Regions from separate parts of the Achromobacter sp. 18P8.1.1 genome, predicted to be linked through region 2. Evidence: predicted binding sites of a transcription regulator. Region 2 holds the regulator's gene; each other region holds the start of a gene.
The links. The regulator LexA, encoded in region 2, represses DNA repair genes until DNA is damaged. The targets are predictions, from matches to a motif close to ACTGTATNNNNATACAGT.
Positions count from the first base shown of each region.

Region 1: the regulator LexA is predicted to act here: its motif matches at 7,261-7,278, upstream of AC27VE_RS16990 (PA0069 family radical SAM protein).
Region 3: the regulator LexA is predicted to act here: its motif matches at 2,232-2,249, upstream of AC27VE_RS19980 (VRR-NUC domain-containing protein).

Region 1 is NZ_JBYOKH010000025.1:28,447-39,159, forward strand. Features, by position in the region: gene orn (oligoribonuclease) at 1-503, opposite strand, end outside; gene AC27VE_RS16960 (M48 family metallopeptidase) at 564-1,814, shown strand; gene rsgA (ribosome small subunit-dependent GTPase A) at 1,811-2,776, shown strand; gene AC27VE_RS16970 (CoA pyrophosphatase) at 2,879-3,610, opposite strand; gene rplS (50S ribosomal protein L19) at 3,734-4,114, opposite strand; gene AC27VE_RS16980 (EamA family transporter) at 4,419-5,291, shown strand; gene AC27VE_RS16985 (hypothetical protein) at 5,326-5,793, opposite strand; gene AC27VE_RS16990 (PA0069 family radical SAM protein) at 5,853-7,253, opposite strand; gene AC27VE_RS16995 (sulfate adenylyltransferase subunit 1) at 7,467-8,765, opposite strand; gene cysD (sulfate adenylyltransferase subunit CysD) at 8,808-9,716, opposite strand; gene AC27VE_RS17005 (phosphoadenylyl-sulfate reductase) at 9,757-10,515, opposite strand; gene AC27VE_RS17010 (sulfate/molybdate ABC transporter ATP-binding protein) at 10,512-10,713, opposite strand, start outside.
Region 2 is NZ_JBYOKH010000013.1:2,724-13,436, reverse strand. Features, by position in the region: gene lon (endopeptidase La) at 164-2,614, shown strand; gene lexA (transcriptional repressor LexA) at 2,732-3,382, opposite strand; gene AC27VE_RS10740 (amino acid aminotransferase) at 3,537-4,736, opposite strand; gene uvrB (excinuclease ABC subunit UvrB) at 4,813-6,945, shown strand; gene AC27VE_RS10730 (low molecular weight protein-tyrosine-phosphatase) at 7,193-7,684, shown strand; gene iscR (Fe-S cluster assembly transcriptional regulator IscR) at 7,878-8,420, shown strand; gene AC27VE_RS10720 (IscS subfamily cysteine desulfurase) at 8,442-9,653, shown strand; gene iscU (Fe-S cluster assembly scaffold IscU) at 9,687-10,091, shown strand; gene iscA (iron-sulfur cluster assembly protein IscA) at 10,094-10,417, shown strand; gene hscB (Fe-S protein assembly co-chaperone HscB) at 10,421-10,713, shown strand, end outside.
Region 3 is NZ_JBYOKH010000033.1:95-10,807, forward strand. Features, by position in the region: gene AC27VE_RS19970 (LysR family transcriptional regulator) at 1-825, opposite strand, end outside; gene AC27VE_RS19975 (MFS transporter) at 964-2,154, shown strand; gene AC27VE_RS19980 (VRR-NUC domain-containing protein) at 2,265-3,908, shown strand; gene AC27VE_RS19985 (ATP-dependent DNA helicase) at 3,905-6,175, shown strand; gene AC27VE_RS19990 (MFS transporter) at 6,180-7,712, opposite strand; gene AC27VE_RS19995 (LysR family transcriptional regulator) at 7,862-8,746, shown strand; gene AC27VE_RS20000 (TetR/AcrR family transcriptional regulator) at 8,822-9,412, shown strand; gene AC27VE_RS20005 (PaaI family thioesterase) at 9,406-9,915, shown strand; gene AC27VE_RS20010 (acetyl-CoA C-acyltransferase) at 9,941-10,713, shown strand, end outside.

The DNA.
Region 1 (10,713 bases), on a different contig from region 2:
ATGGATTCGTAGATGTCCGCCAGCGCTTCGTGGCGGCTCTTCTTCTCGAAACCCTTGTACACGGCCGGCGCCCAGCGGCGCGCCAATTCCTTCAGCGTGCTGACATCCAGGTTGCGGTAATGGAAGAACTGTTCCAGGCGCGGCATGTAAGCAAACATGAAGCGGCGGTCCTGGCTGATGGTGTTGCCGCACAACGGCGATTTACCGGCCGGCACATGCTGCGCAAGAAACGCCAACAGCGTATCCTCTGCCTGCGCCTCGGACACCGTCGATGCCTTGACCTTGTCGATCAGGCCGCTCTTGCCGTGAGTGGATTTGTTCCAGTTGTCCATGGCGTCAAGCAGGCTGTCGGGCTGGTGGATCACCAGCACGGGGCCTTCGGCCACGACCGTCAGATCAGGCTCCGTCACCACGACGGCCACCTCGATGATGCGTTCTTTCTCAGGTTCCAGGCCCGTCATTTCCATGTCGAGCCAAACCAGGCGATTTTCGTTCACAGCCATATAATTTGCCTATAAAACGCGCGATTTTCGCACATCCTTCTTGAGCCGACCGCTTCGCCCATGTTCACATTGCTGTTCGTTGCTTTCCTGCTGACCGATATTGCCGTGCGCCTGTGGCTGGCCACACGCCAGATCCGCCACGTCATTCGCAACCGCGACCAGGTGCCTGCGGAATTCTCCCACCGGATCGGGCTGTCCAGCCACCAGCGCGCGGCGGATTACACGGTGGCGCGGGTCAAGCTGGGGATGCTGGAACGCACCTACGACGCGATCCTGCTGGTGTGCCTGACGCTGATGGGCGGCCTGCAGTTCATCGACCTGATGATAGGCCAGCTTACCAGCAACGACTTCCTGCGCCAGATGTTGCTGCTGGTCGCCGTGGCGTTGCTGCTGGGCGTGCTGGGGTTACCGTTCACGCTATGGCGGCAATTCAAGCTTGAGGCGCGCTTCGGGTTCAACCGCATGACGCCCGAGCTCTTCATCGCCGATGCCGCCAAGGGCCTGCTGGTAGCCGCCGTGCTGGGCTTGCCGCTGGCCGCCGCCGTGCTGTGGCTGATGGGGAGCGCGGGCGCCTACTGGTGGATCTGGGCGTGGGCGCTTTGGACCGTGTTCAACCTGGCGCTCCTGATCATCTACCCGATGTTCGTCGCGCCGCTGTTCAACAAGTTCACCCCGCTGTCCGACCCGGACCTGGCAGGACGCATCCAGCGCCTGGCGCAACGTTGCGGCTTTTCGCTCAATGGCCTGTTCGTGATGGACGGTTCGCGCCGCTCTGCCCACGGCAACGCCTATTTCACGGGCTTTGGCCGGTCGCGCCGCATCGTGTTCTTCGACACCTTGCTGGCCCGCTTGAACGGCGATGAGATCGAAGCCGTGCTGGCCCATGAACTGGGCCACTTCGCCAAACGCCACATCATCAAGCGCATCATTTTCAGTTTCGCCATGGCATTGGGCTTTTTTGCCATCCTGGGATGGGTCGCCCAACAGCCCTGGTTCTATGTGGACCTGGGCGTCATGCCGCAACTGGGCGGACGCAACGATGCCATGGCGTTGCTGCTGTTCTTCCTGGTCATTCCCGTTTTCACTTTCATGTTTACGCCGCTGGCCAGCTGGTACTCGCGCCGTGACGAATTCGAAGCCGACCGCTATGCGGCCGAGCAGAGTTCGCCGGAACGCCTGGTCTCCGCGCTGGTCAAACTCTACGACGACAACGCCGCTACGCTGACCCCCGACCCCGTGCACTCCGCCTTCTACGACAGCCATCCCCCCGCCGCCGAGCGCATCCGCCACCTGATGGCGGGCGCCGCATGAACGCCCGCAACAACAGCAGCAAGAAGCCTCCCAACCAAGCGCCGGCGGGCGCCCCGGCCGCCGCGGTCGGGCTCGAGGGCCGCATCATCGCGGCGCACGGGCGTCACTACACCGTGGAACTGGCCGATGGTTCGACCCGCAAGTGCTTCCCTCGCGGCAAGAAAGCCGGCGCCGCCGTGGGCGACCGCGTGCAGATCACGCCGCAGGGCAACGATGAAGGCGCCATCGACACCATCCTGCCGCGCAGCAACCTGCTGTACCGCTCGGATGACATGCGCTCCAAGCAATTCGCGTCCAACGTGGACCAGTTGCTGATCGTGATCGCCGTGCGCCCGACCTTCTCGGACGACCTCACCGGCCGGGCGCTTGCGGGCGCCTGGAGCGCAGGCATCTCGCCGCTCATCATCCTGAACAAGACCGACCTGGTCGATGAATTGCCCGCCGCGCGTGCACGCCTCGCGCCCATTGCAGCGCTCGGCGTGCCCGTCATCGAACTGAGCGCACTGGAGCCCGAAAAGGTCCATACCCTGCTGGCGCCGCACCTGGCCGGCCGCACCAACCTGCTGCTGGGTCAAAGCGGCATGGGCAAATCCACGCTGCTCAATGCGTTGATCCCCACCGCCGGCGCCGCCACGCGAGAACACTCCACCGCGCTGGACATGGGCAAGCACACCACGACCAGCACGCGGCTGTATCACCTGCCGGCGCCGGGCGGCGACCTGATCGACTCTCCGGGATTCCAGGCATTCGGCTTGCAGCATCTGACCCGCGAGGACATCATCCGCGGCTTCCCGGAGTTCACGCAGCCCATCGAAGCCTGCCGCTTCTACAACTGCACGCACCGGCAGGAGCCGGGCTGCGGCGTGCTGGCAGCATTACAGGCAGGCCAGATCAATCCGCTGCGCTATGCGCTGTACGAACGTATCCTGGAAGAGAACCTGGCCGGGCAGCAGCGTTACTGACCGCCGGCACAAGATCTGCCTGCATGAAAAACGGCCCCGATGAGGGGCCGTTCTTATTGGGCGTGCGGTGGGCGCCGGGTGGCCCGGTAAAGATAGGCGCGGTCAGCGCGGCTGCAATCCGTTGCGCACCAGGTGATAGAGGTTGCGCAGCATGCCGGCAGTCGCGCCCCAGATGAAATGGTCGCCGTACGGCATGCCGTAGTAATTGCGCACCCGCCCGTCGTCCAGCCGCGCTTCGTACAGGCGGTGATTGGCGGGGTCCATCAGGAAGGACAGCGGCACCTCGAACACTTCCGCCACTTCGAACGCATCGGGCGCCAGGTCGAAACCCGGGCGCACCAGCGACACCACCGGAATGATCGAAAAACCCGTCGCCGTCAAGTACGGCGGCATGCTGCCCAGCACTTCCACATGGTTGGCAGGCAGGCCCGTTTCCTCCTGCGCCTCGCGCAGGGCGGCGGCCACCGGTGTCGAATCGCTGGTTTCGATGCGTCCGCCGGGAAAGCTGATCTGGCCGGCATGGTCATGCAGATGCGCGGCGCGCTGGGTCAGCATGATGTGCACGCCGTTGTCGCGAGTGACCAGCGGAATCAACACGGCGGCGGGCACAGGCGTGCCTTCGCGGCCGGGATAGCGCAGGTCATTGTCACGCGAAAGCTCCAGCGTCCAGGTGGACGGCTGGCTGAGCGTGCCCCGCAAAGAATCCGGGGTCAGCAGGCTGGCGGGCACGGCCGGCAAGGACTCATTGGCCACCACCCACGGTTGCGTCGCGGGGTCGAAACCGGGACGTGCGAGCGGCCTTCTGGGCCGCGCGGAATACGAGGAATCAGACATTCGGCTTTGCAAAAAGAAAAAGGCACCCTCGCAGGTGCCTTTTTAACCCGGAAACCTGTGCCGGACGGAAACGCTGGATGGCGCGGACGTCCGACACTGGTAGGGCCGTGTGCCGATAAGCGATCAAGCCGCCGGGGCTTGCTTGCTGACCAGCTTTTCCTTGATACGCGCCGACTTGCCCGAGCGGTTGCGCAGGTAGTACAGCTTGGCGCGGCGCACGTCGCCGCGGCGCTTGACTTCGATGCCGGCGATTTGCGGCGAGTACAGCTGGAACGTACGTTCCACGGCTTCACCCGACGAAATCTTGCGCACGGTGAACGCGGAGTTCAGGCCGCGGTTGCGCTTGGCGATGACAACGCCTTCGAAAGCCTGCACGCGCTTGCGGGTGCCTTCAACGACGTTCACGCTCACGATGACGGTGTCACCAGGAGCAAATTCAGGCTTGGCTTGGCCGCCGGTCAGACGGGCAATTTCTTCCTGTTCCAGGATAGCGATAAGGTTCATTAGAACTCCTAGATCATCATGTCTTTGCGGACTAAAACTTTTGCCGTTCGATGTTGTTCACGTGAAGCTGGCCATCGGGGCGCGCCACTGGGGCAAACCGCGGGGCTGACTACGCGTGTGTATTGCCGGCAACCCGAAGGGTCAACGCACAATACTCGTACCGCAAGCAGAGGATGAGATTTGGCAAACCAATGATTCTACACCAAAAATTCGCCGGAGCGTCTAGTAGAATGGCGACCTTCCGGTGGCTTTGCTGTACCCTTGCCATTTCTGTAACAAACACGTCATCTGACGCTGTTCCCACATGTCGTATTCGTCCCTGTTATTGGTCGTCCTGGCGGCGATGGCCCACGCAACGTGGAATCTGCTTGCCAAGCGTGCGGCCATGGTGGGCGCCCCGTTCGTCTTCGCGTACGGGCTCTGCGCTTCGGTGCTGTATGCGCCCTGGGTGATCTGGGTGCTGATGCACGACGGCATGACCTGGACCTGGCCCGTCGTGGCCGCCATCCTGACGTCCAGCTTGTTGCATCTGGGCTACAGCCTGTGCCTGCAGCGCGGTTATCAGGTGGCCGACCTGTCTGTGGTGTACCCCATTGCCCGCGGCACCGGGCCCCTGCTTTCCACCACCGGCGCCTTCTTGCTGCTGGGCGAACCCGCCACCAGCACCGGCATCATCGGCATGCTGTGCGTGGTGATCGGCGTGCTGCTGATCGCGACGCAGGGCCGGCTGGCCATCTTCAAGCAGGCGCAGGCCTGGGTGGGGGTGCGCTGGGGCGTGGTGATCGGCCTGTTCATCGCGGCCTATACCGTGGTGGACGCCTACGGCGTCAAGGTGTTGCTGATCAGCCCGGTGCTGTTCGACTGGTTTACCTGTGTGACCCGCACGGTCATGATGACCCCCCACATGGCGGCCCGGCGCGCTCAGGCCTGGGAATCCATGCGTGGGCACTGGCATCTGGCGCTGGCCGTGGGCCTGCTGTCGCCGCTGGGATACATCCTGGTGCTCTACGCCTTGCGCAACGGCGCGCCGCTAAGCCTGGTGGCCCCTGCACGCGAAATGTCCATGATGCTGGGCACCTTGGCCGGCATGTTCCTGCTGCGCGAAAAGGTGGGTCCCGGCCGTCTTGCCGGTTGCCTGTCCATCTTGGCGGGCGTCATTCTGCTGGGTTCCAGCTAGACCGTCCCGGCCATTCGGCACGGGTTCTAGCCGCTTAGAACCCCGCGGCCGCCCCCAGCCACATCAGGCCGGGGATGATTGCGCCCCAAGCCAACACCATCACCACATCAATCACCATGGCCTTCATGGTGACCTGGGACGTCACGGGTTCGACCGTGGCGTTGCCCAGGCTGCGCTCGCGCACGGCGGGCACAGCAGGCACGCTGGTCACCACCGGTGCCATCGGAGCAGCGGGGCGAACCGTCGGCGCCGACACCGGCAGCACCGCCGCCTGGCCCGCGGCGCCTTCGTCCACCGGCGCCGGCGGGAACGGCCACCGGGCCGGCATGGAGCCCGGGCGCACTCGGTGACGCGGTTCGGCATCCGCCGACGACGTGGCCCAGGGCATGGCCAGGCCCGCCAACTTGGCGCAAACCGCACGGGCGCGATGCGCGCTGCGACGCAGCGGGTTCAGCGAGACGGCAAGCTCGTCCGACAAGACGGAAATATCAGCGGTGTTCATAGGAACTCCTTGGAGAAACGATTCCATGCCGCGGCGAGCACCGCGGTATCGACCGGCGATCAATCGAACAATGACAACTGGCCCGCGGCCATTGCGCGCAGTTGGCGCGCACCGCGGCCCACTGCGCCGCTGACCGCCGGCAACCCATCAGAAAAGGGGACCCCTGAAGACGCTTGCGCGCCAACCGGGGATTGAAAATCGGAAGAGGACGCTGCGGACGCACCCGATGGGACCGATGCGGCCGATGCGGCCGCGGCGAACAGCGACGGCGTCGCATTCGGGGCCAGAGGCGGCTGGAAACGGTCGCAGTCCAGGGCAAGCCGATGGCGGTTCAGCCCGAGCTTTCGGGTAGCCACGGCGAACCGTTGGCGCAGCAGATCGGCCCAGATACCGGTGCCGCGCATGCGGGAGCCGAAATTCGGGTCGTTGCGGCGGCCATTGCGCAGGTCTTCAATGCGGTGCAGCACGCGCTGGGCGCGGTCGGGGAAATGGGCGTTCAGCCAGTCCTCGAACAGGGTCTTGACCTCCCACGGCAGGCGCAAGACGGTATAGCTGGCGTAATCCGCGCCGGCCGCCTTGGACTCCTGGAGGATGTGTTCCATGGATTCGTCGTTGATGAACGGGATGACCGGCGCCACCAGCACGCCCACCGGCACGCCGGCCTCGGTCAGGGTGCGCACGGTCTCCAGCCGGCGCCAAGGCGCGGCGGCGCGGGGTTCCAGCGTGCGGGCCATGCCGGCGTCGAGAGACGTGATGCTCATGTAGACCACCACGAGCTTCTGTTCGGCCAGCGCGGCCAGCAAGTCCACGTCGCGGGCGACCAACGCGTTCTTTGTAACGATGGTGAGGGGATGCCGGGTTTCCAGCATCAGTTCGAGCAAGCCGCGCGTCAGCCGCCATTCGCGTTCGATGGGCTGGTAGGCGTCTGTGGCAGAACCGATGTTGATGGGCGACGGCTTGTAACCGGGGCGGCTGAGCTCAGCCCGCAATGCCTGCACGGCATTGGCCTTGGCTACCAGCCGGGTTTCGAAGTCCAGCCCGGGGGACATCCCCAGGTAGGAATGCGTGGGCCGGGCGTAGCAGTACACGCAGCCATGTTCGCAGCCCCGGTATGGGTTGACGGCCACATCAAACGGAATATCGGGCGAATCATTGCGCGACAGCATCTTGCGCGCTTCTTCGGCCGTAACCGTGGTTTTGGGGGCGGCAGGCGCAAGACGTGAATCCGGCAGGATCGGAATGACCCGTGCGGCGGACGATGCATCGGAAGGAAATTCGGGGACGGACTCTACGAAATCCGCCGGCAGACCGGACGCGGACCAGCCGTCATCGACCTGCACGCGGTCATCGCGCTGAAAGCGATGCCGAACATTAGTAACCGCACCCCGACCGCGCAAGGCGGCGGGGGCGGCAGCCGGGGACCCAGAACCGGCGGGAAAAGAATGATCGGTGCGTGCCATAAAAACTACTGTACAAAAACACAGTGGTTTTGACAAGCACCAAAAGCCTTTTCGTAAGACAGCCCCACTTTACCGCAAGACGCGGGCCTCGTCTGAACAAATCGATTTCATCAGGCGATATGGCCCGGAGAGCCGCGGCAGAATTGGATTTGGAAGAAAAACAACAGCAAAATCCGGGCTGAAAATCCGTTGTTTTCCAGCCCGTTCAAGCTTTCAGCGCAACATGCCCGCCGCCGCGGTCTGATGCGTGGCCTCATCGATCAGGATGAAGGCTCCCGTGGCCGGCACATCGGCATAGCGATCGACCGCCAACGCCTCGCGCGTGGTGAATGTCACGCGTCCGATGTCGTTCATGCGCAAGGTGCCTTCGGTGTTCTCGACCTCCTGCAATTCGTGGATGTCGCGATGCGAGAGCACCGCGCGGATCTTCGCCGACGTCAATCGCGTACCGGACTTCAGCAGGTACTTGCGCGCGGGATTCAACGCCTGCGCATCCAGCCAGCACAGCTCGGCTTCGAACTCGCGCGCCACTTGCGCGGGCGCAGCCGTGTGCACGATCACATCGCCGCGAGACACGTCCACGTCGCGGTCCAGCACCAGCGTCACCGAGTCTCCGGCCACCGCTTCCTCCTGCACGCGATCGAAGACGCGCACTTCGCGCACCACCGCCGTCACGCCCGACGGTTGCACGGTGACCGCATCGCCCGGACGCACCACGCCGCTGGCCACGCGACCCGCATAGCCGCGGAAATCATCCTTGCGGTCGCCATCGTGGCGCGCCACCCACTGCACGGGAAAGCGCAACGGCAGCGCGCGACCATCACTGGCCAGGTCCAGCGATTCCAGCAGCGCCAAGAGGGGCTGGCCTTCGTACCACGGCGTCTTCGGCGACAGCGTGACGACGTTGTCGCCGTTCAACGCCGACAGCGGCAGCGCATCGAAATGCGCGAAGCCCAGCTTGCCGGCCAGATCGGCATAGGCATCGCGGATGCGCTCGAACACAGCGCGGTCCCAGTCCACCAGATCCATCTTGTTGACCGCCACCACGATGTGCCGGATGCCCAGCAGGCGCGCGATGGTGCTGTGCCGCTTGGTCTGGGCCAGCAACTTGCCGTCGGCGGCGCGCGTCGCGTCGATCAGGATGACGGCGACGTCGGCCGTCGAGGCCCCCGTGACCATGTTGCGCGTGTACTGCTCGTGCCCTGGCGCGTCGGCAATGATGAATTTGCGCGTCGGCGTGGAGAAGTAGCGATAGGCCACGTCGATGGTGATGCCCTGCTCCCGCTCGGCTTCCAGCCCGTCGGTCAGCAACGAGAAATCTATGCCGTCGCCCGCCACGCGCTTATGCTTGGCGCGCGAGATCGCGTCCAGTTGGTCGGCGAACACGCCCTTGCTGTCATACAGCAGGCGGCCGATCAGCGTGGACTTGCCGTCGTCGACGGAGCCCGCCGTGATCAGGCGCAGCACGCCGTTGCCGGCGCCGGAAAGAAAAGAGTCATTCAGTGCGTTCATGTGTGTTCCCCTGCCGCCGGCCGAAGCCGGCGGTTACTGCATTCAGAAATAACCTTCCTTCTTGCGGCGCTCCATCGAGGCCTCGGAAGTCTGGTCGTCCATGCGCGTGGCGCCGCGCTCGGTGATGTCGGTCACCGCCGTCTCGGCAATGATGGCGACGGTGTCGGCGGCGTCGGAGGCCACCGGGCACGTGCACGAGATGTCGCCCACGGTGCGGAACCGCACCGGCAGGCGCTCGACCTGCTCGCCTTCCTGCGGCGGCGTCAGGCGCGTGACCGGCACCAGCAGCCCCTTGCGGCGCACCACCTCGCGCTCATGGCTGAAATAGATCGACGGCAGCGCCAGTTGTTCGCGCTGGATGTACTGCCAGACGTCCAGCTCGGTCCAGTTCGAAATCGGGAAGACGCGCATGTTCTCGCCGCGGTGCACGCGGGTGTTGAACAGGTTCCACAGCTCCGGCCGTTGCGCCTTGGGGTCCCATTGGCCGAATTCGTCACGGAACGAAAAGATGCGTTCCTTGGCGCGCGCCTTTTCCTCATCGCGCCGTGCGCCGCCGATGCAGGCGTCGAATCCGAACTCCTCGATGGCCTCCAGCAGCGTCACCGCCTGGGCCGCATTGCGCGAATCGGTTTCGCGGCGCAGCACCACGCTGCCGCGCTTGATGGAGTCTTCGACGCTGCGCACGATCAGCTTCTCGCCCAGTTCAGCGGCGCGCTGATCGCGGAAGGCGATCACTTCGTCGAAGTTATGTCCCGTATCGATGTGCATGAGCGGGAACGGAAAGCGTCCGGGGCGGAAGGCCTTTTCGGCCAGGCGCAGCAGCACCACAGAGTCCTTGCCGCCCGAAAACAGCAACACGGGGTTTTCGCTTTCGGCGGCGACCTCGCGCAAGATGAATATCGCTTCCGATTCCAGCCAATCCAGGTGGCTGCGTTGGATCACAGCAGACATAGGTATTCCCCTAAAACAGATTTTGAATTCATGGCCGGCCTCAGTCGCCGCGCGCCACGACACTGATGACTCGGTTGCCCGCATGCAGGCCGCATTCCTTGGAGTCCGACGACTCCCACCACCAGCGCCCCGCCCGCAGGTCTTCGCCCGGACGGATCGCGCGCGTACAGGGTTCGCACCCGATCGACGGATAGCCCTGGTCGTGCAAGGGGTTGTACGGGATGTCCAGCGCGCGGATGACGGCCCACACCTCTTCCTCGCTCCACTCGGCCAGCGGGTTGAACTTGTAGAGGCCGAAGGTGGCGTCCTGCTCTTCCAGCGGCAGTTCGCCGCGCGTCGTGGACTGCTGGCGGCGTTGGCCGGTAATCCACGCGCCACGCCCGGCCAGCGCGCGCTTGAGCGGCTCGACCTTGCGGATCTGGCAACAGGCTTTACGCAGTTCGACGCTTTCGTAGAAGGCATACGCACCGTGCGCCGCCACGTGCGCATCCACCGCGGCCGCAATGGGCCGGTACACGGTGACGCTGCGCCCGTAGCGCGCCTGCACCGCATCCAGCACGCCGAGCGTTTCAGCATGCAGCCGGCCCGTATCCAGCGTGAACACTTCCAGGTCCAGGCCCGAGTCGTAGATGGCGTGCGTCAGCACCATGTCTTCGGCCGCCAGCGAGGACGCGAGCGCCGCATCGGGGTAGCGGCGCTGGACTTGCGCCAGGCGCTCGGTCAGCTCGCGCCAGCGCCGGGCCAGCCCGGCATCCAGGTCGGCGGCAATGTCGGAAGAGCGGTTGGAAATCACGGTCATGGCTGCACCGCGAAGATGCGCGCGCGACGCGGGCGGGCCAACAAGGCCTCGCCGTCGCGCAGGTCCAGTTCCCGATACAGGTACTCGGGCACCTCGGCCTCGATGATGGCGTCGGAGTCTTCGCGGGCCAGTTCCAGATAGGCGCTGGGGCCTGCCAGATATGCGTGCGACAGGCGCACCGCGATGCCCTCCCCGCCC
Region 2 (10,713 bases):
TGGCGGCCCGCAGGGGCATTTTTTTTTGCCTTTTGTTTATCGGACCGCCGGGATCTTGAATTTTCGGCTATTGTTCCCATAACAGACGTAACTGACGTGGATAGCTCGGGGTATACCCGGGCCTCCTGTCCCCGATACGCCGAGTCATACCGAGGAACCTCCTATGTCTGCCAGCCAGACCCTGCCTTCCGACCCGATCGACCTGCCCCTGCTCCCACTTCGCGATGTCGTGGTGTTCCCGCACATGGTCATCCCGCTGTTCGTCGGCCGTCCGCGCTCTATTCGCGCGCTCGAGGTTGCGATGGAAGCGGGCAAAAGCATCATGCTCGTGGCCCAAAAGTCCGCCGGCAAAGATGACCCCACCCCCGAAGACGTCTACGAGATTGGTTGCGTAGCCGGCATCCTGCAAATGCTCAAGCTGCCCGACGGCACCGTCAAGGTGCTGGTCGAAGGTACCCAGCGTGCCCGCATCAACAGCATTGAAGACGCCGATTCGCACTTCACCTGCCAGGTGACGCCGATCGAGCCGGACGCCATGCAAGGCTCCGAGACCGAGGCGTTGCGCCGCGCGATCGTTGCCCAGTTCGAACAATACGTAAAGCTCAACAAGAAGATCCCCCCGGAGATCCTGACCTCGTTGGCTGGCATCGATGATGCCGGTCGCCTGGCCGACACGATCGCCGCGCATCTTCCGCTGAAGCTCGAGCAGAAACAGAAGATGCTCGAGATCGTCGGCACGTCCGAGCGCCTTGAAGGTCTGCTTACCCAGCTCGAAACCGAAATCGACATCCTCCAGGTCGAGAAGCGGATTCGCGGCCGCGTGAAGAAGCAGATGGAAAAGAGCCAGCGCGACTACTACCTGAATGAGCAGGTCAAGGCCATTCAGAAGGAGTTGGGCGAAGGCGAAGAGGGCGCGGACATCGAAGAGCTTGAAAAGAAGATCATCGCTGCCCACATGCCCAAAGAGGCGCGCAAGAAGGCCGATGCCGAGCTCAAGAAGCTCAAGCTCATGTCGCCCATGTCGGCCGAAGCCACCGTGGTGCGCAACTACATCGATACGCTCATCAACCTCCCCTGGAGGAAGAAGAGCAAGATCAACAACTCGATCGCCAATGCCGAGACGGTGCTGGACAACGACCACTACGGTCTGGAAAAGGTCAAGGAACGCATCCTCGAGTATCTTGCCGTGCAACAGCGCGTGGACAAGGTGAAGGCCCCGATCCTGTGCCTGGTTGGACCTCCGGGCGTGGGTAAGACCTCCCTGGGCCAATCCATCGCCAAGGCGACGAACCGCAAGTTCGTGCGCATGGCCTTGGGCGGCGTTCGCGACGAGGCCGAGATTCGTGGCCACCGCCGGACGTACATCGGCTCCATGCCGGGCAAGATCGTTCAGAACATGTCGAAGGTCGGCGTGCGCAATCCGCTGTTCCTGCTTGATGAAATCGACAAGCTGGGCATGGATTTCCGTGGCGACCCCTCGTCGGCGCTGCTCGAAGTGCTGGATCCGGAACAGAACCACACGTTCCAGGACCACTACATCGAAGTCGACTTCGACCTGTCGGACGTCATGTTCGTGGCCACCAGCAACACGCTGAACATTCCGCCGGCGCTGCTCGACCGTATGGAAGTGATCCGCCTGTCCGGTTACACGGAAGAGGAAAAGATCCATATCGGCCGCGACCATCTGCTGCCCAAGCTGATGAAGAACAACGGCGTGAAGGACAGCGAGCTGACGGTGGACGATTCCGCGCTGCGCGACATCGTGCGCTACTACACCCGCGAAGCCGGTGTGCGTGCGCTCGAACGCGAAGTGGGCAAGATCTGCCGCAAGGTCATCAAGCAATTGCTGACCCAGACCGATCGCGCCAAGGCCGAAGGCAAGACCTTTGAGGTCAAGCCGGTCAATGTCACGGGTGAAAACCTGAGCGACTACCTGGGCGTGCGCCGCTACACCTTCGGCATGGCCGAAAAGGAAAACCAGATCGGTCAGGTGACCGGCCTGGCGTGGACGGAAGTCGGTGGCGACCTGCTGACGATCGAAGTCGCGGACATGCCCGGCAAGGGCGTCATCCAGCGCACGGGTTCGCTCGGCGATGTGATGAAGGAGTCGGTCGAGGCGGCTCGTACGGTGGTGCGCTCGCGTGCCCGCCGTCTGGGGTTTGCTGACAGCGTCTTCGAGAAGCACGACATGCACGTGCACGTGCCGGAAGGCGCGACCCCCAAGGACGGTCCGTCCGCGGGTATCGCGATCACGACCGCCATGGTTTCGGCTTTGTCGCGCATCCCGGTGCGTGCCGATGTTGCCATGACCGGCGAGATCACGCTGCGCGGCGAAGTGCTGCCGATCGGCGGCCTGAAGGAAAAGCTGCTGGCTGCGCACCGCGGCGGCATCAAGACGGTCTTGATCCCGGAAGAAAACGTCAAGGACTTGGCGGAGATCCCGGACAACGTCAAGAACCACCTTGAGATCGTGCCGGTCCGTTGGATCGACAAGGTGCTGGAACTGGCCCTGGAACGCCTGCCTGAGCCGCTGGCTGAGGAAGAAGCGGTAAAGGAGCCCCTGGTGGCCAAGCCGGCTGAGCCGGGTTCGACCGATCCGGTGCTCAAGCACTGATCACGACCCCAAGGGCGCCTTCGAAAGAGGGCGCCCAATGAAAAACCCCGCTGCGGCGGGGTTTTTCTTTTGCGCCAAGGGCGCGTTGGCGCCAGAGGCTTTGAAGAAGATCGCGGGCTAGTGCAGCGCGTGCGTGCGGATCAGGCCAACCGCAATGCCTTCCAGTGCGAATTCCTGGTCGGCTTCCACCACGATGGTCTGGAAGTCCGGGTTTTCGGGCAGAAGCTCGATATGCCCGTTGGTGCGCTGCAGGCGCTTGACGGTGACGTCGTCGCCCAGGCGGGCCACGACGATCTGGCCGTTGCGGGCTTCAGAGGCCTTCTTCACGGCCAGCAGATCCCCTTCGAGGATGCCGGCGTCACGCATGCTCATGCCGCGCACCTTCAACAGGTAGTCGGGCGCTTGCGCGAACAGGTGGGGGTCGACGCCCACTTCGCGTTCGACGTGTTCAGCGGCAAGAATGGGGCTGCCGGCGGCGACGCGGCCCACCAGCGGCAGCAGCAGCTGCGCCAGCGAGGGTATGGGCAGGGAAGCCTGCGAAGAGGCGGAGGCGCCGTCCTTCAGGCGGATGCCCCGCGAGGCGCCGGCGGTAAGCTCGATGGCGCCCTTGCGGGCCAATGCCTTGAGATGGTCTTCCGCCGCGTTGGGCGAACGGAAACCCAGGGCCTGGGCGATTTCGGCACGCGTCGGCGGGAAGCCGGTGCGCGTGACGGTTTGCCGGATGAGGTCCAGGATTTGTTGCTGGCGATCTGTAAGTTTGCTGGCCATGGCGATGATCCGGTGCGAGCGGACTGTACATATATACAGCGCCATTCTGGGGGACGTAGCGCAAAAAAGCAAGCCAGTCCAGGGCCCCTTTAGCAAAACGGAGCCCGAAGGCTCCGCTTTTTCAGCAATCAGGCCAGATGGCCCAAGCTCTGGGTTACAGCACGGCGGCGATGCCGGCGGCAACCTTGTCGATGTTGCCGCTGTTCAGGGCGGCGACGCAGATGCGGCCGCTGGAAACGGCGTAGACGCCGTGCTCTTCACGCAGGCGATCCACTTGCGCGGCGGTCAGGCCCGAATAAGAGAACATGCCGCGTTGCTGCAGGACGAAGCTGAAGTCCTGCTTGCCGCCGTGTTCCTTGATCTTCTCGACCAGTTGCTTGCGCATCAGGCGGATGCGGTCGCGCATGCCGGCCAGTTCTTCTTCCCACATGGCGAAGAGTTCCGGCGTGTTCAGCACCGTCGACACCACCGTGCCGCCATGGGTGGGCGGGTTGGAGTAGTTGGTGCGGATGACGCGCTTCAGCTGGCTCAGCACGCGGGTGGCTTCTTCCTTGCTGCCAGCCACGACCGTCAGTGCGCCCACGCGTTCGCCGTACAGCGAGAACGACTTCGAGAACGACGAGCTGATGAACATGGTCATGTCCAGGTCGGCGAACAGGCGCACGACCGAGGCATCTTCCGTCAAGCCTTCGCCAAAGCCCTGGTAGGCGATGTCGAGGAACGGGACCAGATTGTTTTCCTTCACGACGGCGGCGATCTGCTTCCACTGGTCGGCGGTGGGGTCCACGCCGGTCGGGTTATGGCAGCACGCGTGCAGCACGACGACGGTCTTGGCCGGTGCGGCCTTCAGGTCCGCCAGCATGGCGTCGAAATTCAGGCCGCGGGTGCCGGCGTCGTAGTACGAGTAGGTGCCGACTTCGAAGCCGGCGCGCTCGAACAGGGCACGGTGGTTTTCCCAGCTGGGGTTGCTGATCAGGACCTTGGAGGTCGGCAGCAACTGGCGCAGGAAGTCGGCGCCGATCTTCAGCGCGCCCGTGCCGCCCAGAGCCTGGGTGGTCAGAACGCGGCCGGCGGCGGCCAACGGGGATTCTTTGCCCAGCAGCAGCGCTTGAGCGCCCTGGTTGTAGCCGGCGATGCCTTCGATCGGCAGGTAGCCGCGTGCGGCGGCGGCCTCGATGCGGGCGGTTTCGGCTTTGCGTACGGCGCCCAGCAGGGGGATCCGTCCCTGATCGTCGTAGTACACGCCCACGCCCAGGTTGACTTTACCGGGACGCGTATCCGCGTTGAATTGTTCGTTCAGACCAAGAATGGGGTCGCGCGGCGCGAGTTCGACGGAATCGAAAAGGTTGCTCATGGGACTCTGATGAGGATGGGTGGACGCAGTACGGTGTGCTGTGGATAATGGGGGGTTTACCCTGGAACAGTCTAGCATGCCCAAGAGCCCAATAGACCCGAGCAGCGCGGGAGATCTGAATGATGATCTCGCTGCGGATCTGACGGCGGCGTCGGCATCGGCTGCGTCCGTGCCGGGGCTGGAAGTGAAGCCCGGATTCGTCGAGTATCCGGACAGCCCGTTTCAGCTTTATCAGCCTTATCCTCCTGCAGGCGACCAGCCCGCGGCCATCGACGGCCTGACGCAGGGGGTCGAAGATGGCCTCATGTTCCAGACGTTGCTGGGCGTGACGGGATCGGGCAAGACCTACACCATGGCCAACGTGATCGCCCGGATGGGGCGGCCCGCATTGGTACTGGCCCCCAATAAGACGCTGGCGGCGCAGCTTTACGCTGAAATGCGGGAGTTCTTCCCCAAGAACGCCGTCGAGTATTTCGTCTCTTACTACGATTACTACCAGCCCGAGGCCTACGTGCCCACGCGCGACCTGTTCATTGAAAAGGATTCGTCCATCAATGAACACATCGAGCAGATGCGGTTGTCGGCCACCAAGAGCCTCTTGGAGCGTCGGGACACAATCATCGTGGGCACGGTGTCGTGCATCTACGGTATTGGTAACCCGGGCGACTATCACGCGATGGTCCTGATCCTGCGCAGCGGGGACCAGATTTCCCGCCGCGAGATCCTGGCCCGCCTGGTGGCGATGCAATACACGCGCAACGACGCGGAATTCACCCGGGGCGTCTTCCGGGTGCGTGGCGAGACCATTGACATCTTTCCGGCGGAAAGCGCCGAACTCGCGCTGCGCCTGACGCTGTTCGACGACGAGATCGAAAGCCTGGAGCTCTTCGACCCGCTGACCGGCCGCATCCGCCAGAAGTTGCCGCGGTTCACCGTCTACCCCGGCTCGCACTATGTGACCCCGCGCGACACCGTCCTGCGCGCCATCGAGACCATCAAGGAAGAACTGCGCGAACGCGTCAAGCGCTTCGTCGACGACGGTCATCTGGTTGAGGCGCAACGGCTGGAGCAACGCACCCGGTTCGACCTGGAGATGCTGCAGGAGCTGGGTTTCTGCAAGGGCATCGAAAACTACTCGCGGCACCTGTCCGGCGCGGCGCCGGGGGATCCTCCGCCCACGCTGATCGATTACCTGCCGTCGGACGCGTTGATGTTCATCGACGAAAGCCACGTCACCATCGGGCAGCTGAGCGGCATGTACCGCGGCGACCGCTCGCGCAAGGAAACCCTGGTGCAGTACGGCTTTCGCCTGCCATCGGCGCTGGATAACCGGCCGCTCAAGCTCGAGGAGTTCGAAACGCGGATGCGCCAGTGCGTTTTCGTGTCGGCCACGCCGGCCGCCTACGAGAAAGAGCACGCGGACAACGTGGTCGAGCAGGTGGTGCGGCCCACGGGGCTCGTCGATCCCTTGGTTGAGGTGTTGCCGGCCCGCACCCAGGTGGACGACCTGCTGGGCCAGATCAAGGCGCGCGTGTCGCTGGGCGAGCGTGTGCTGGTCACTACCCTGACCAAGCGCATGGCGGAAGACCTGACGGACTTCCTGAGCGAGCACGGGGTGAAGGTGCGCTATCTGCACTCCGACATCGACACGGTGGAACGCGTGGAAATCCTGCGCGACCTGCGCCTGGGCACGTTCGACGTGCTGGTGGGGATCAACCTGCTGCGTGAAGGGCTGGACATCCCCGAAGTGTCGCTGGTGGCCATCCTGGATGCGGACAAGGAAGGTTTCCTGCGTTCCGAGCGCAGCCTGATCCAGACCATTGGCCGCGCGGCGCGCAATCTGAACGGCCACGCCATCCTGTACGCCGACCGCATTACGGATTCGATGCAGCGCGCAATGGAGGAAACCAGCCGTCGCCGCGCCAAGCAGTTGCAATTCAACATCGACAACGGCATTACGGCCCGCGGGGTGCAGAAGGCGGTGCGCGAACTGATCGACGGTATCGTCGCCCCGGTTCAGCACGATGCGCTGGAAGCCGCCGTGCCGGCGGAATTCCTGAAGGACGAAAAGGCCCTGGCGCGCGAACTCAAGCGCCTGGAAAAGCTGATGATGGACCATGCCCGGAACCTGGAGTTCGAGCAGGCCGCTGCCGCCCGCGATGCCTTGACGGCCTTGAAGCAACGGGTGCTCCTGGATGGGGCGGTGTAGCAAAGCACGTATCAAAACGTGTCTGTTTGCTGACGCCTTCCTGAAAATGTGTAAAACCCGCAATGTTGCAATTGCGGCTTCACAATCTTCGTGAATCCCCGGGATCCGAGCCTGTTTCCTGCGACTGAATATCCGCTTAACTCATTGATTTCAATGACAATAGTCCGGATATTCGGCAGCCCTTATCCAATCGGATAATTGCAAAAAAAGCTTGCCTTATCTCGGGTTTTCCCGCACACTTACTTCCATGATGACCAAGGTACTTTTCGTTTGCATGGGCAATATCTGTCGCTCGCCGAGCGCAGAGGGCGTGTTTCGCCATTTGGTGAACGACGCGGGTTTGGGCGATGTTGTTCGCATCGACTCCGCGGGCACGCACGCGTTTCATATCGGCGAGGCGCCTGATGCCCGGGCGCAGGCTGCGGCGCGTAAGCGCGGCTACGAGATCACGCACTGTGAGGCGCGTCAGGTCACCGCGGAAGATTTCCGCGACTTTGATCTTATCCTCGCCATGGACTGGGACAATCTGTCCGCCATGCAGCAGCAGTGCCCCAAAACCTATCAGCACAAATTGATGCTGCTGATGCGCTTTGCCAATGAGTTCGAGGAGGCCACCGTGCCTGACCCGTACTATGGCGGTGCCGATGGTTTCGGCAAGGTGCTCGATTATCTGGAAGACGCCTGTCAGGGTGTTCTTGAACTGGTCCGTAAGCGCGCTACCCAGTACCAGGCGGCGTGACCGTCTAGGCCGTAGAGCCGCCCACTGAGCGGCTCTCGGCGTACTTGGCAGTGAAAAAACCGCGCACATGCGCGGTTTTTTCTAGCCGGGAGCCATACCAAATTAGTCGGGAATAGGCTATACTTGAGCCAATTACTCGGGTATTGACCGCTAGATTCGCTGGCGGCCATTGCCGAATCACAGGGAACCCACCATGCGGCTAACTACCAAAGGGCGTTTCGCCGTGACTGCCATGATCGATCTGGCTATGCGGCAGCATAGCGGCCCGGTCACTCTTGCGGCCATCAGCCAGCGTCAGAATATTTCGCTTTCCTATCTGGAACAGCTGTTCGGGAAACTGCGTCGCCACGAACTCGTGGATAGCGTACGCGGCCCGGGCGGCGGTTATTCGCTTGCACGCCTTGCGCGCAACGTGACCGTTGCCGACATCATCTTCGCGGTCGATGAGCCGCTGGACGCCACGAGCTGTGGCGGCAAACGGGACTGTACGAGCGGCAACGACGGCAAGCCGGGCAAGTGCATGACGCACGAGCTCTGGGCCACGTTGAATCGCAAGATGGTCGATTACCTGGATTCGGTGTCCCTGCAAGATCTGGTTGATCAGCAGCGCGTGCGCCAATTGCAGGAAGCCAACAATCAAGCGCAGGCCTGCGCGGTACGTGTGAATCGGGTAGGGGGCACGAACGCCGCCGCCAACGCCCCGACCACGACCGTCGCCGCCAATGCCACCGTATAAGCAGTATCAGGAGTTGTAGATATGACCACCCGCCCGATTTATTTTGACTATTCGGCCACGACGCCCGTTGACCCCCGCGTCGTGGACAAGATGGTGCCTTGGCTGTACGAGAACTTCGGCAACCCGGCATCGCGCAGCCACTCGTTCGGCTGGGATTCCGAAGAAGCCGTTGAGCGCGCCCGCGAAGAAGTTGCCAAGCTGGTCAACGCCGACCCGCGCGAGATCGTCTGGACCTCTGGCGCCACCGAATCCGACAACCTGGCCATCAAGGGCGCCGCGAACTTCTACGCGGAACGCGGCAAGCACATCATCACCGTCAAGACCGAACACAAGGCGGTACTGGATACCTGTCGCGAGCTCGAACGCCAAGGCTTCGACGTCACGTATCTGAATGTGAAAGACGATGGCCTGATCGACCTGGATACCTTCAAGGCCGCGCTGCGCCCCGATACCGTGCTGGTGTCGGTGATGATGGTGAACAACGAGATCGGCGTGGTCCAGGATATCGAGACGCTGGGCGAGATCTGCCGTGAAAAGGGCATCATCTTCCACGTGGACGCCGCTCAGGCGACGGGCAAGGTGGAAATCGACCTGCAAAAGCTGAAGGTCGACCTGATGTCGTTCTCGGCGCACAAGACCTATGGCCCCAAGGGCATCGGCGCGCTGTATGTTCGCCGCAAGCCGCGCATCCGCATCGAAGCGCAAATGCACGGCGGCGGCCACGAGCGCGGTTTCCGCTCGGGCACGCTGGCCACGCACCAGATCGTCGGCATGGGCGAAGCGTTCCGCCTGGCCCGTGAAGAAATGGGCACCGAGAACGAGCGCATCCGCATGTTGCGCGATCGTCTCTGGAATGGCCTGTCGCAAATCGAAGAGGTCTACCTCAACGGCGACATGGACCAGCGCGTTCCGCACAACCTGAATGTCAGCTTCAACTATGTCGAAGGCGAGTCCCTGATCATGGCGATCAAGGAACTGGCCGTGTCCAGCGGTTCGGCCTGCACCTCGGCCAGCCTGGAGCCGTCCTACGTGCTGCGCGCGCTGGGCCGCAACGACGAGTTGGCGCACAGCTCTATTCGTTTCACCCTGGGCCGCTTCACGACCGAAAAGGAAGTGGACTTCGCCATTGAATTGCTCAAGAGCCGCGTGGGCAAGCTGCGCGACATGTCGCCGCTTTGGGAAATGGCCAAGGAAGGCGTTGACTTGAACACCGTGCAGTGGGCCGCGCACTAAGCGCCCGCGCCAAGAAATACGTGGAGAAATAACATGTCTTACAGCACCAAAGTTCTGGATCACTACGAAAACCCGCGCAACGTCGGTTCGTTCGACAAGTCGGACGAGTCGGTCGGTACCGGCATGGTCGGCGCACCCGCCTGTGGCGACGTCATGAAGCTGCAGATCAAGGTGAATGAAGCCGGCGTGATCGAAGACGCGCGCTTCAAGACCTACGGCTGCGGTTCGGCCATCGCTTCCAGCTCGCTCGTGACCGAATGGGTCAAGGGCAAGACGCTGGACCAGGCGATGAACATCCGCAACACGCAGATCGCTGAAGAACTGGCATTGCCGCCGGTGAAAGTTCACTGTTCCATCCTGGCCGAAGACGCGATCAAGGCCGCGGTGCAGAACTACAAAGAAAAGCACTCGGTTCCGGCCGAAGCGGTGGCAGGCTGATCATGTCCGTTACCCTGACCCAACAGGCTGCCACCCATATCGGGCGCTACTTGCAGAAGCGCGGAAAGGGTATTGGCTTGCGGCTCGGCGTTAGGACGACGGGCTGCTCCGGCATGGCCTACAAGTTGGAATACGTGGACGACTCGGCGCCGGAAGACGCCGTGTTCGAAAGCTTCGGCGTGAAGGTCTTCATTGACCCGAAGAGCCTGGCTTACCTGGATGGCACCGAGCTGGACTATGCCCGCGAAGGCCTGAACGAAGGTTTCAAGTTCCGCAACCCCAACGAAAAGGCGACCTGCGGCTGCGGCGAGTCGTTCACGGTGTAAGTCTTGGCTGGAGACGACCACTTCAGCCTGTTCGGCTTGCCGGCACGCTTTGACCTGGACGCGCAAGCGTTGGAGTCCGCGTGGCGTGCTGTCGCCGCGCAAGTGCATCCCGACCGTTATGCTACGGCCAGCCCCGCGGAGCGCCGCGTGGCCATGCAGTGGGCGGCGCGCGCGAACGAGGCGTACCGCGTGCTGCGGGATCCCTTGCTGCGCGCACGTTACCTGTGTGAGCAGGCAGGCATTGATCTGCAGACCGAAAGCAATACGTCCATGGACACGGCTTTCCTGATGCAGCA
Region 3 (10,713 bases), on a different contig from region 2:
TCGGCTGGAGGGCCACAGGATTCGGAATGTGGTGCGGTCTTGGTTGTAGTCGTCCAGCACAGAGATCAGTTTGCCTTCGCCCATTTGACGACGCACGGCGATGTCAGGGACACAGGCAATACCGAGACCTTGTTCGGCAAAGCAGATTTGCGGGTCCAGAGAATTCGTCACCATACTGCCTGACAGATCCATGGCAAGGGGTTGTCCGTCCCTGCTCAAAGGCCATACATCCGTTTTGCCGGTGGTGGGATACCGGTATAGCAGGCATGCGTGGTCGGCCAAGTCTTCAGGTCGCTGTGGGAGTCCGGCCCGCTGGAAATAGTCGGGAGCGCCGACGATGACCCTTCGATAGGCGCCGAGGACCCGTGCCATCAATCGGGAATCGCTGGGTTCCCCGGTACGGATCACCGCGTCGAAGCCCTCTTCGATCACTTCCACCAACCGATCCGAGCAGTCGATGTCCAGCGCCACGTCGGGATAGCGCCGCTGGAAGGCCGCCAGCTTGGGCATGAACAACGTGCCGACCGAGGGCAGGCTGATGCGCAGCTTGCCCTGAGGGGCGCTTTGCGTTTGCAGGAGTTCGGCTTCGGCCGACTCGACCTCGCAAAGGATACGGCGGCAGCGCTCCAGAAACAGGGCACCTTCCGGCGTCAGGCTGATGGTGCGCGTAGAGCGGTGGAACAGGCGCACCCCCAAGTGTTCTTCCAGCCGTGCGATGGCTTTGCTGACTGCCGAGGCGGAGATCCCCAACTGTTGCCCGACCGCCGTAAAGCTGCGGGATTCGCCCGCGCGTACGAAGACATCAAGAGAACCAAGACTTTCCATTTGAGCCCATCAATTGATGACATTTATGTCACATATCTTGTTCACTGTAGCCTATTTTTCTTTTATTTGTCTCCCGCCACCATGGGTACTAATGCTCGGCAAAGAGCCAGAACGACTTCGATTTGAGGAATTTTGTTTATGAATCAGACAACCGCATCTGCTCGGCACAAGAGCACCGAGCAATTGCCCTTAGGTGGATTGCTTGCCTTGGCAATGGCAGCCTTCATCACGCTTCTGACCGAGATCATGCCGGCCGGATTGCTTTCTTCTATCGCGCAAGGCTTGAACGTCTCTGAAAGCCTCGCGGGTCAGTTCATTACTGCCTACGCGGCGGGCGCGCTGGTCGCAGCCATCCCGGTGACCAGCCTCACACAAGGCATGCGGCGGCGTCCATTGCTATTGACCGCAATCTTTGGTTTTGCGGCGGTCAACCTCGTCACCGCGCTTTCCGATAGCTATGGTGTTTCATTGGTGGCACGCTTTTTCGCCGGCATTTTCGGCGGCATCGTCTGGTCGCTGCTGGCCGGCTATGCGATGCGTATGTCGCCGTTGCATCTCAGTGGTCGGGCAATTGCGATATCCGGTGCCGGCGCGACCATCGCTTTGGTGCTCGGTGTGCCGCTCGGGGCGTTGCTGGGCCGCGCCATCGGCTGGCAAGGCGCGTTTGGTCTGATGAGTGCCCTGGCACTCTTGCTCATAATGTGGATCATTGCCCGCGTCCCCGACTTTCCTGGCCAAACCAAGGCGCAGCGGCAAACGCTTTCCAGTGTGTTTTTGAAAACCGGCATTCGCGCCGTGCTGTTTGTTGTCTTTACCTTCGTTGTTGCCCACAACATTCTCTACATCTATATCGAGCCTCTCCTCGAACCTTCTGGCTTATCTGCGAACGTGGATACAGTCCTGTTCGTCTTCGGACTGGGTTCGATAATCGGCCTGTGGTTCGTGGGTGCAATGGTCGATCGTCGTCTGCAATTTCTTGCCTTGACAAGCATCATGATCTTCGCCGTTGCGTCCCTGTTGCTGGGCCTTTGGGGCGATCTTTCGCAGATGGTCTATCCGTCTGTAGCGGTCTGGGGGCTCGCTGTCGGCGGCTTTGCCACGATCACTCAAACAGCCTTGTCTCGGTTTGCCGGCGAGTCGGTTGACGTGGCGCAATCCATGTACACAACGGGCTGGAACTCCGCGGTGGCCAGCGGCGGCGTTGTTGGCGGAATTTTGCTTAATGGGTCAGGTGTGGCGTCCTTTGCATGGGTCGTTATCGGAATTCTCGCGGTCTCGTTGTTGGGCATCGTCTTCGCCATGAACAGGGCCTTGACGACCAGGAACTGAGATTGCTTGCCGGTCCATCAAAGTGATTGCACATCGAACGCGCAGGCAGGCGCCGGCTGCAGCCGCCTGCTATGATTACTGGATAAAACACCAGTTATCCGGCCTCGCCGATGTTCCCCCCGCACCGTTACTACTACCTTCACAATTTCCAGCGCGCGCTGGCGTGGGTCGCTGACCGCTATGCCGACCTGCTGGATGCCGGCGAACGCCGTTTCCTGGAAGACTTCCAGGCCTTGCCGCAGGCGTCCCAGGCGTTGATGGTTCGCATGCTGATGCGGCGCGGGCCGTGGTTCCGCGCCAGCCGGCTGGTCTATGAGGAAATCGCCAGCACGCAGGATGCCGCGGCGCCGCTGCGGGCGCTGGGGTGGCTGGACGCCGACGCGCCAATGACGTTGGACGAGCTGTTCGCCCTGCATACCAAGCCCGAGCTTAGCCGCCTGTTTGGGGATGCCTCGGTCAAGCCGGCGGCGCGCAAGGCGGACCTGCTGGAGGCCTTGCGGGCGCGGCACGATGCGCCCCAGCCCTATGCGGCTTGGAACCCCGCGGCCGACGAGCCCGTCTGGCGCGTGATGGTGGGCGATCTTTGCGAACGCTTGCGCCTGATGTTCTTCGGCAACCTGTACCAGGACTGGTCGGAATTCGTATTGGCCGACCTGGGCGTGTTCCAGTACGAGGCGGTGCCGTTCGAGGCGTCGTCGCGGGCATTCCAGACGCGGGCGGACGTGGACGGCTATCTGGCCTTGCATGCCTGCCGGGCGGCGCTGGACGAAGGCGCCGAACTGGACGCCTTGCTGCGGGCGGTGGACGATTGCGCCAGCCAGAACCCCTGGCTGGAAAAGCGCCGCGCCAAGGTGCTGCTGCGGATCGGGCAGGCGTGCGAGCGGGCGCAGGACTGGGCGGCGGCGCAACGCGTGTACGCGCGCTGCGCGTACCCCGGCGCGCGGCATCGCCGCATACGCGTGCATGAACGCATGGCGCAGTATGGCGAGGCCTTGGCGCTGGCCTTGCAGGCGCAATCCGCACCCGAAAGCGAAGAGGAAAGCCAGCGCGTGGCGCGGATGCTGCCGCGCCTGTATCGGGGCGCGGGGCAGGGCGCGCCCGCGCGGGTGGCGGCCCCGGCCTTGCTGCGCTCGGATCTGAGCTTGCCGCGGCCGGCCGAGCCGATGCCAGTGGAATTCGTTACCCGGGACCATCTGCATCAAGACGATGCGCCGGTGCACTACGTTGAGAACGCGCTGATCAATTCGCTGTTCGGCCTGCTGTGCTGGCCGGCCGTCTTTGCGCCGCTGCCGGGCGCGTTCTTCCATCCGTTCCAGCGCGCCCCGGCGGACCTGGATGCGCCGGATTTCCACCAGCGCCGTGCGGCTTTGTTCGACGACTGTCTGGGGCAGCTGGACACGCACGCGTATCGCGATGTGATCCTGCAGCGTTATGCGGAAAAATCGGGCGTGCAGTCGCCGTTCGTGTTCTGGGGCGCGTTGTCGGACACGCTGTTGGCGCAAGCGCTGGACTGCCTGCCGGCCGCGCATCTGAAGCTGTATTTCACCCGGCTGCTGCGGGACGTCAAGACCAACCGCTCGGGCTTTCCGGACCTGATCCGTTTCTGGCCGGCAGAGCGCCGCTATGAACTGGTCGAAGTCAAGGGGCCTGGCGACAAGCTGCAGGATAACCAGATCCGTTGGCTGCAGTATTGCGTGTCGCATGGGATGCCGGTTCGCGTCTGCCACGTCAGTTGGCGGGAGGATGCGGCATGAGTTATGCCGTGGCGGTGCGTGCGCTGTGCGAGTTCACCGCGCGGGCGGGCGATCTGGACTTGCGTTTCACGCCGGCGCCGACGGGGCTGGAAGGAATGGCGGGCCACGCGGTGGTGACGGGCCGGCGCGGGCCGGCCTATGAAACCGAAGTGGCGCTGTCCGGCCAACATGAAAACCTGCTGGTGCGGGGGCGGGCCGACGGCTACGACCCTGTGGCCAACCAGCTGGAAGAGGTCAAGACGTATCGCGGCCAGTTGGACAGCGTGCGCGAGAACCACCGCGTGGTGCATTGGGCGCAGGCGCGCGTCTACGGCCATCTGCTGTGCCAGGCCCGTGGGCTGGACCAGGTGCGGGTGGCCCTGGTGTATTTCAATGTGGTCACCGAAGAAGAAACGGTCCTGGTGGAAACGCACGAGGCGTCGGCGCTGGCGGCCTTCTTCCAGGAGCAATGCGGCCGTTTCCTGGCCTGGGCCAAGACCGAGCTAGCCCATCGGCAAGCGCGCGATGCCGCGCTGGAAAAGCTGGCATTTCCGCATGGCGAATTCCGTGCCGGGCAACGCGACCTGGCCGTGGCCGTGTACCGCACGGCGCGCGACGGCCGCTGCCTGATGGCGCAGGCGCCCACCGGTATCGGCAAGACGCTGGGTACGATCTTCCCGCTGCTCAAGGCCAGCCCCGGCACGGGCCTGGACAAGATCTTCTTCCTGGCGGCCAAGGGGTCGGGGCGGGGGCTGGCGGTTCAAGCGCTGGACACCGTCAATGCGCAGCCTGCGGCGCCCGCGCTGCGGGTGCTGGACCTGCAGGCGCGTGACAAGACCTGCGAGCATCCGGATCTGGCCTGCCACGGGGATTCCTGCCCCTTGGCGAAAGGGTTTTACGACCGCTTGCCGCAAGCGCGCGAAGCGGCGTTGCAACACGTCCGGCTGGATGCGCCCACCGTACGCGCGACGGCCCGCGCGCATCAGGTGTGTCCGTACTACCTGTCGCAGGAGCTGATCCGCTGGAGCGACGTGGTGGTGGGCGACTACAACTATTACTACGACGCCACGGCGATGCTGTACGCCATGACGCAGGCCTACCAGTGGAAGGTGGCGGTGCTGGTGGACGAAGCCCACAATCTGGTGGACCGGGCGCGCCGCATGTACACGGGTGAATTGGACCAGGCATCGCTGTCCGCCGCGCGCTATGCCGCGCCCAAGGCGCTGAAAAAGCCGCTGGACGGCCTGCAGCGGTCTTGGAACGCGCTGAACAAGAAGCAGGTTGAACGGTATCAGGCCTATGAGATGGTGGCCCCGGGCGTGCTGACCGCCGTGCAGAAAGCGGTAGGCGCCATCATGGAGCACATGGCCGAGTCGCCGTTGGCGCAAGACGATCCCGTCCTGACGTTCTACTTCGAAGCGCTGCAGTTCATGCGCCTGGCCGAGCAGTTCGGTTCGCACGCGCTCTTTGACGTGACGCTGTCGGACGTGGGCGTGACCAGCGCCAAGACGCGGCCGTCCACCTTGTGCGTGCGCAACGTGATCCCGGCGCCGTATCTGGCGGCGCGCTACGCGGCGGCGCACGCGACGGTGCTGTTTTCCGGCACACTGAGCCCGCAGCAGTTCTACCGCGACACCCTCGGACTGCCCAAGGAAGCGCCCTGGATCGACGTGGCCGCGCCGTTCCAGGCCGAGCAGTTGGCGGTACGGGTGGTGGGCAACGTGTCCACGCGCTATCGCGACCGCGAACGTTCGCTGGCGCCGATCGTCGACTTGATCGCCACCCAGTATGCCGAGCGGCCCGGCAACTATCTGGGGTTTTTAAGCAGCTTCGATTATTTGCGCCAGGTGTCCGACCTGATGCGCGAACGCCATCCCACGGTGCCGATCTGGCTGCAGACGCCGGGCATGGATGAACCCGGCCGCGCCGCGTTCCTGGCCCGCTTCACCGAGACCGGCCAGGGGGTGGGCTTTGCGGTGCTGGGTGGCGCGTTCTCGGAAGGGGTGGACTTGCCAGGCAAGCGGCTGATCGGCGCGTTCATTGCCACGCTGGGCCTGCCGCAAGTGAACCCCGTGAACGAAAACATGAAGCGGGCCATGGACTTGCGCTATGGCGAAGAGAACGGCTACGACTACACCTACCTGTACCCGGGCATGCAGAAAGTGGTGCAGGCGGCCGGCCGGGTGATCCGTACCGAACAGGACGTGGGCACCGTGCACCTGATCGACGACCGCTATCGCCGCGCCAAGGTGCGCGGCCTGTTGCCCAGTTGGTGGCAGGTGGACTGATCCGCTAGGGCGTGACCGTCACGCCATCGCGGGCGGCGTGTGCGCGCCGCCGCCCCAGCAGCGCATGGATGGCCAGCGCGGTCAGCACGGCAATGCCAGCCAAGGCGTGCAGCACGTGGCGGAAGGCCTCGTTATAGCTGTGCTGCAGCAGCTCGGATGCGCCCGGCAACAAGGCCGCCGCTTCGTGCAACTGACCCAGCGCGGCGCGGTTGGCGGCCATCAGGATGGCCTGGCCGTCGGTGCCGGCAGGCAGCCCCGCCGTCAGCGGCATCTGGATCAGCAAGGCCAGCAGCGCGCTGACGACGGCGATGGCAATGCCATCCGCCGATACGCGCACCGTGTTGAAGATGCCGGTGGCCATGCCGACGTTGCGCGGTTCCACCACGCTGACGGCCATCGCGTCCATCAAGCCCCACGGCACGCCGATGCCGATGCCGATCAGACTCATCGGCAACCACAGGCCGGTGGCGCCTGTGGTCATGACGTCCGCCAACCAGACCAGGCCGGCGGCCACCGCCAGCAGGCCCACCGCGGACAGCACGCCCGGGTTGAACCAGCGTGTCAGCAATGCGGCCAGGAACGGCACGACCAGCAACGGTGCGGCCAGACCAATCATCAACTGGCCGGCCGCCAGCGCGCTGTAGCCGTCGATACCGATGAAGCGGCCGGGCAGCACGGCGATCAGCACGATGAAGAGGAACGCGGGCGAAGCCGCCAGTACCTGAACGCCGACGAAGCGCGCGTCGCGGAACAGGCTCAGGTCCAGCATGGACCGGGCGGCGCGGCGCTCGACGTGCACGAACACGCCGGCCAGCAGGGCAGACGTCAATAGCGCGCCGATGACGTGCGCATCCGTCCAGCCCGCTTCGGGCGCCAGCAACATGCCGTAGGTGAACAGGCCCAGCGCGCCGGTGAAGCTGATGGCGCCCGGCCAGTCCAAGCGGCCTTGGGCGGCGCCGACGGTCGGGCGCACGCTGACGGCCACCATGACGGCGCCCAGCACGCCCACGCCGCCCGTCGCCAGGAACACCCATTCCCAACCGGCGGCCTGCACCATCCAACCGGACGCCAGCGGCCCGAACGACAGGCCGATGCCGAAGGTGGTGCCCAGCAAGCTGAACGCACGGGTGCGCGCCACGCCGTGGAACAGCGGGGCCAACGACGACATGGCGGCGGCAAACGCGGCTGCGCCGCCCATGCCCTGCATCAGCCGCATGACGTCGATCCAGCCCGTGGTGGGCAGGTAGGGGATGGCGAACGTGGCGGCGCAGAACCAGGCCAGGCCCAGCAGCCAGACCCGGCGGGGGCCGTACAGGTCGGTCAGGCTGCCCGACACCATGATGACGCTGCCGTACGCGAGGATGTAGCCGTTCAGGATCCAGTTCAGTTCAACCGGCGTGCCGCCCAGCGCCTGGCTGATCGACGGCAGGACCACGGCGGGGCCGGTGAAGCACAGCGGGATGAGCAGGGCTGTCAGGCAGGCAGACAGCAGTTGCAGCCAGCGATGGCGGGAGGGTGGGGATTCGGGAAGGTGCATGAGGACGAGCGGGTCTGAACAAGGGGCGCCGCGCGGCGGGATTGCGGTGCGGCGGCAGAATGACGGCAAGCTTAGGGGCCACTGGATAAAAGAAAAACAGGCTAGGATTCCGAATATTCAGGACAAAAACGTCCGCAATGGGGATGAGGATGGATAGTCTTAGCGGCATCGGCGTATTTGTGCTGGTCGCGGAAACGCGCAGCTTTTCCGAGGCGGGGCGGGTGCTGGGGGTGTCGCCGTCGGCGGTGGGCAAAAGCGTGGCGCGGATGGAAGAGCGCTTGAAAGTGCGTCTGTTCCATCGCAGCACGCGCCACATTGCGCTGACCCCGGAAGGCGAGAAATTCCTGGAGCGTTGCCGCCGCATCCTGTGCGAAGTGGAAGCCGCTGAATTGGAACTTTCCGAAGCGACGGATGCGCCGCACGGCAAGCTGCGGGTGAGCCTGCCGCGCTACAGCGGGCTGTTCGACTCCAGCATCGCCAGCTTCATGCGGCAGTACCCGGCCGTGGAACTGGACCTGGATTTCACGGACCGGATGGTGGATGTGATCGGCGAAGGCTACGACGCCGTGGTCCGCACCGGCGACATGGACGATTCCGGCCTGAAGCGCCGGCGGCTGGGGCCGTTCCGGCGGGTGCTGGCCGCAGCGCCCGACTATTTGCGCCTGCATGGCACGCCTAAGCGCGCGGGCGACCTGCTGCGCCACGCCTGCCTGCATTACCGGTATCCCGCGACGGGCCGGCTTGAAAAATGGCCGCTGAAACAGGGGCCGGACGCGCAATCGCTCGATTTGCCCCTGACGCTGGTCTGCAACAGCGTCGAGATGCGGATATCCCTGGCGGTGGGCGGGCAGGGCATCGTCTGCCTGCCGGATTTCACGATCCGCCGCGAACTGGCTGCGGGCCAGTTGCAGATCGTGATGGAAGACCGCACGCGCGGCAGCGGCACGATGTGGGCGCTGTGGCCCGCCAGCCGCCATGCGTCGCCCAAGCTGCGGGTCTTCATCGACCATCTGGCGCAGCACCTGTTTCCCTGAATCCGGCCGGGCCGCCTTGTAGGATGATGATCATCATATTAATATGATGATCATCATCTAATGGCTGGGCCAGTCATGCGCTACGACAACGGACACAAACGGGAAACGCGGATACGCATTCTGAAGACGGCGGCGGAAGCGGTGCGTGCCGACGGGCCCGACCGGATTGGCGTGGCTGCGGTGATGCGCCAGGCCGGCATGACGCACGGCGGCTTCTACGCCCATTTCAATTCGAAGGACGCGCTGGTCGAGGCCTCGATCGAACACATGTTCGACGAGGCGCTGGCCCGCGCCCAAAGGCGCATGGACGGACGACCGCCCGCCGACGGCCTTGCCGCCTACGTGGACGCCTACCTGTCGACCGCCCATTGCGAGGCGCGCGCCCAGGGCTGCCCGCTGGTGGCGCTGGCGGCTGACCTGCCGCGCCAGTCTGACGCCTGCCGGCAGGCCTACGCCGCCGGGTTGCGCCGACTGGTTCAAGCCCTGGCCGGCCGGCTGGCCGATGCCGGCTACCCCGAACCGGAACCGCTGGCCCGTTCGGTGCTGGCTGAATTGGTTGGCGCGGTTTCCCTGGCCCGTTGCGAGACCGATGCGCAACGGGCGAATGCCATGCTGGCGGACGCCCGCCGGCTCTTGAAGGCCCGCCTGGGCCTGGAGCAATGCTGATGACATCCCAACCGACCCCCCATCGCGAACCCAGCCTGGTCGAGGAGACCGGCGCGGGCCTGGACGGCCTGGCGCAACTGCGCGCGTTGCTGGCCTCCGGCCGCAAGCCCGGCATCATGGTGACGCTGGATTTCGACTTCGTGGAAGTGGAAGCCGGACGTGCGGTATTCGCCGGCACGCCGGGGCCGCAGGCCTACAACCCCATTGGCACGGTGCACGGCGGGTATGCCGCCACGCTGCTGGACTCGGCATGTGGTTGCGCCGCGCATTCCCAACTGACGGCCGAGCAGGCCTACACCACGCTGGAGCTGAAGGTGGCGTATCACAAGGCCATCACGCGCCACAGCGGCCTGCTGCGGGCGGAAGGCCGGGTCTTGTCGATGGGCCAACGCGTGGCCTATGCCGAAGCCAAATTGACGGACGCGCAGGGCCGCCTGCTGGCCTCGGCCACGTCCACCTTGCTCGTGTTCGCGCGGCCGGCCCCGGCCGTCGCCGCAGGTTGAGACGACTCGTTTAAAAGGAACAGCCATGATTGCCGCAGATCCCATTGTCATTGTTGCCGCCGCGCGGACTCCGCTGGGGCGTTTCCTCGGGGGCCTGGCCCCAGTCACCGCCGCCGACTTGGGCGCCGTCGCGATCCGCGCCGCGCTGGAACGCGGCGGCGTGCCGGCTTCCAGCGTGGATGAAGTGCTGATGGGATGCGTGCTGCCCGCTGGCCAGGGACAGGCGCCGGCGCGTCAGGCCATGCGCGCGGCCGGCGTGCCGGATGCGGTGGGTGCCACCACGGTCAACAAAGTGTGCGGGTCCGGCATGAAGGCGGCGATGATTGCGCACGACCAGATCCTGGCCGGCGCGATCGACGTGGCGGTGGCCGGCGGCATGGAGTCCATGAGCAACGCACCGTATCTGCTGAAGAAGGGGCGGGCGGGCTATCGCTTCGGCCATGACCGCGTCTACGACCATCTGGCGCTGGATGGGCTGGAAGACGCCTACGAGGCGGGCCGGCCGATGGGCGACTTTGGGGAAAGCGCCGTGCAGGCCTATGGTTTCACCCGCGCCGACCAGGACGCCTATGCGGCCGAGACGCTGCGGCGCGCGCGGCAGGCGGTGGAGTCCGGCGCGTTCGCGGCCGAGATCGCGCCGGTGGCGGTGCCGGGCAAGGGCGGGGCGCTGATGGTCGACCAGGACGAGAACCCGTTGAAGGTGTCACCCGAGAAAATCCCCACGCTCAAACCCGCCTTCCGCGAAGACGGCACCATTACCGCGGCCAGCGCATCGGCCAACGCGGACGGCGCGGCAGC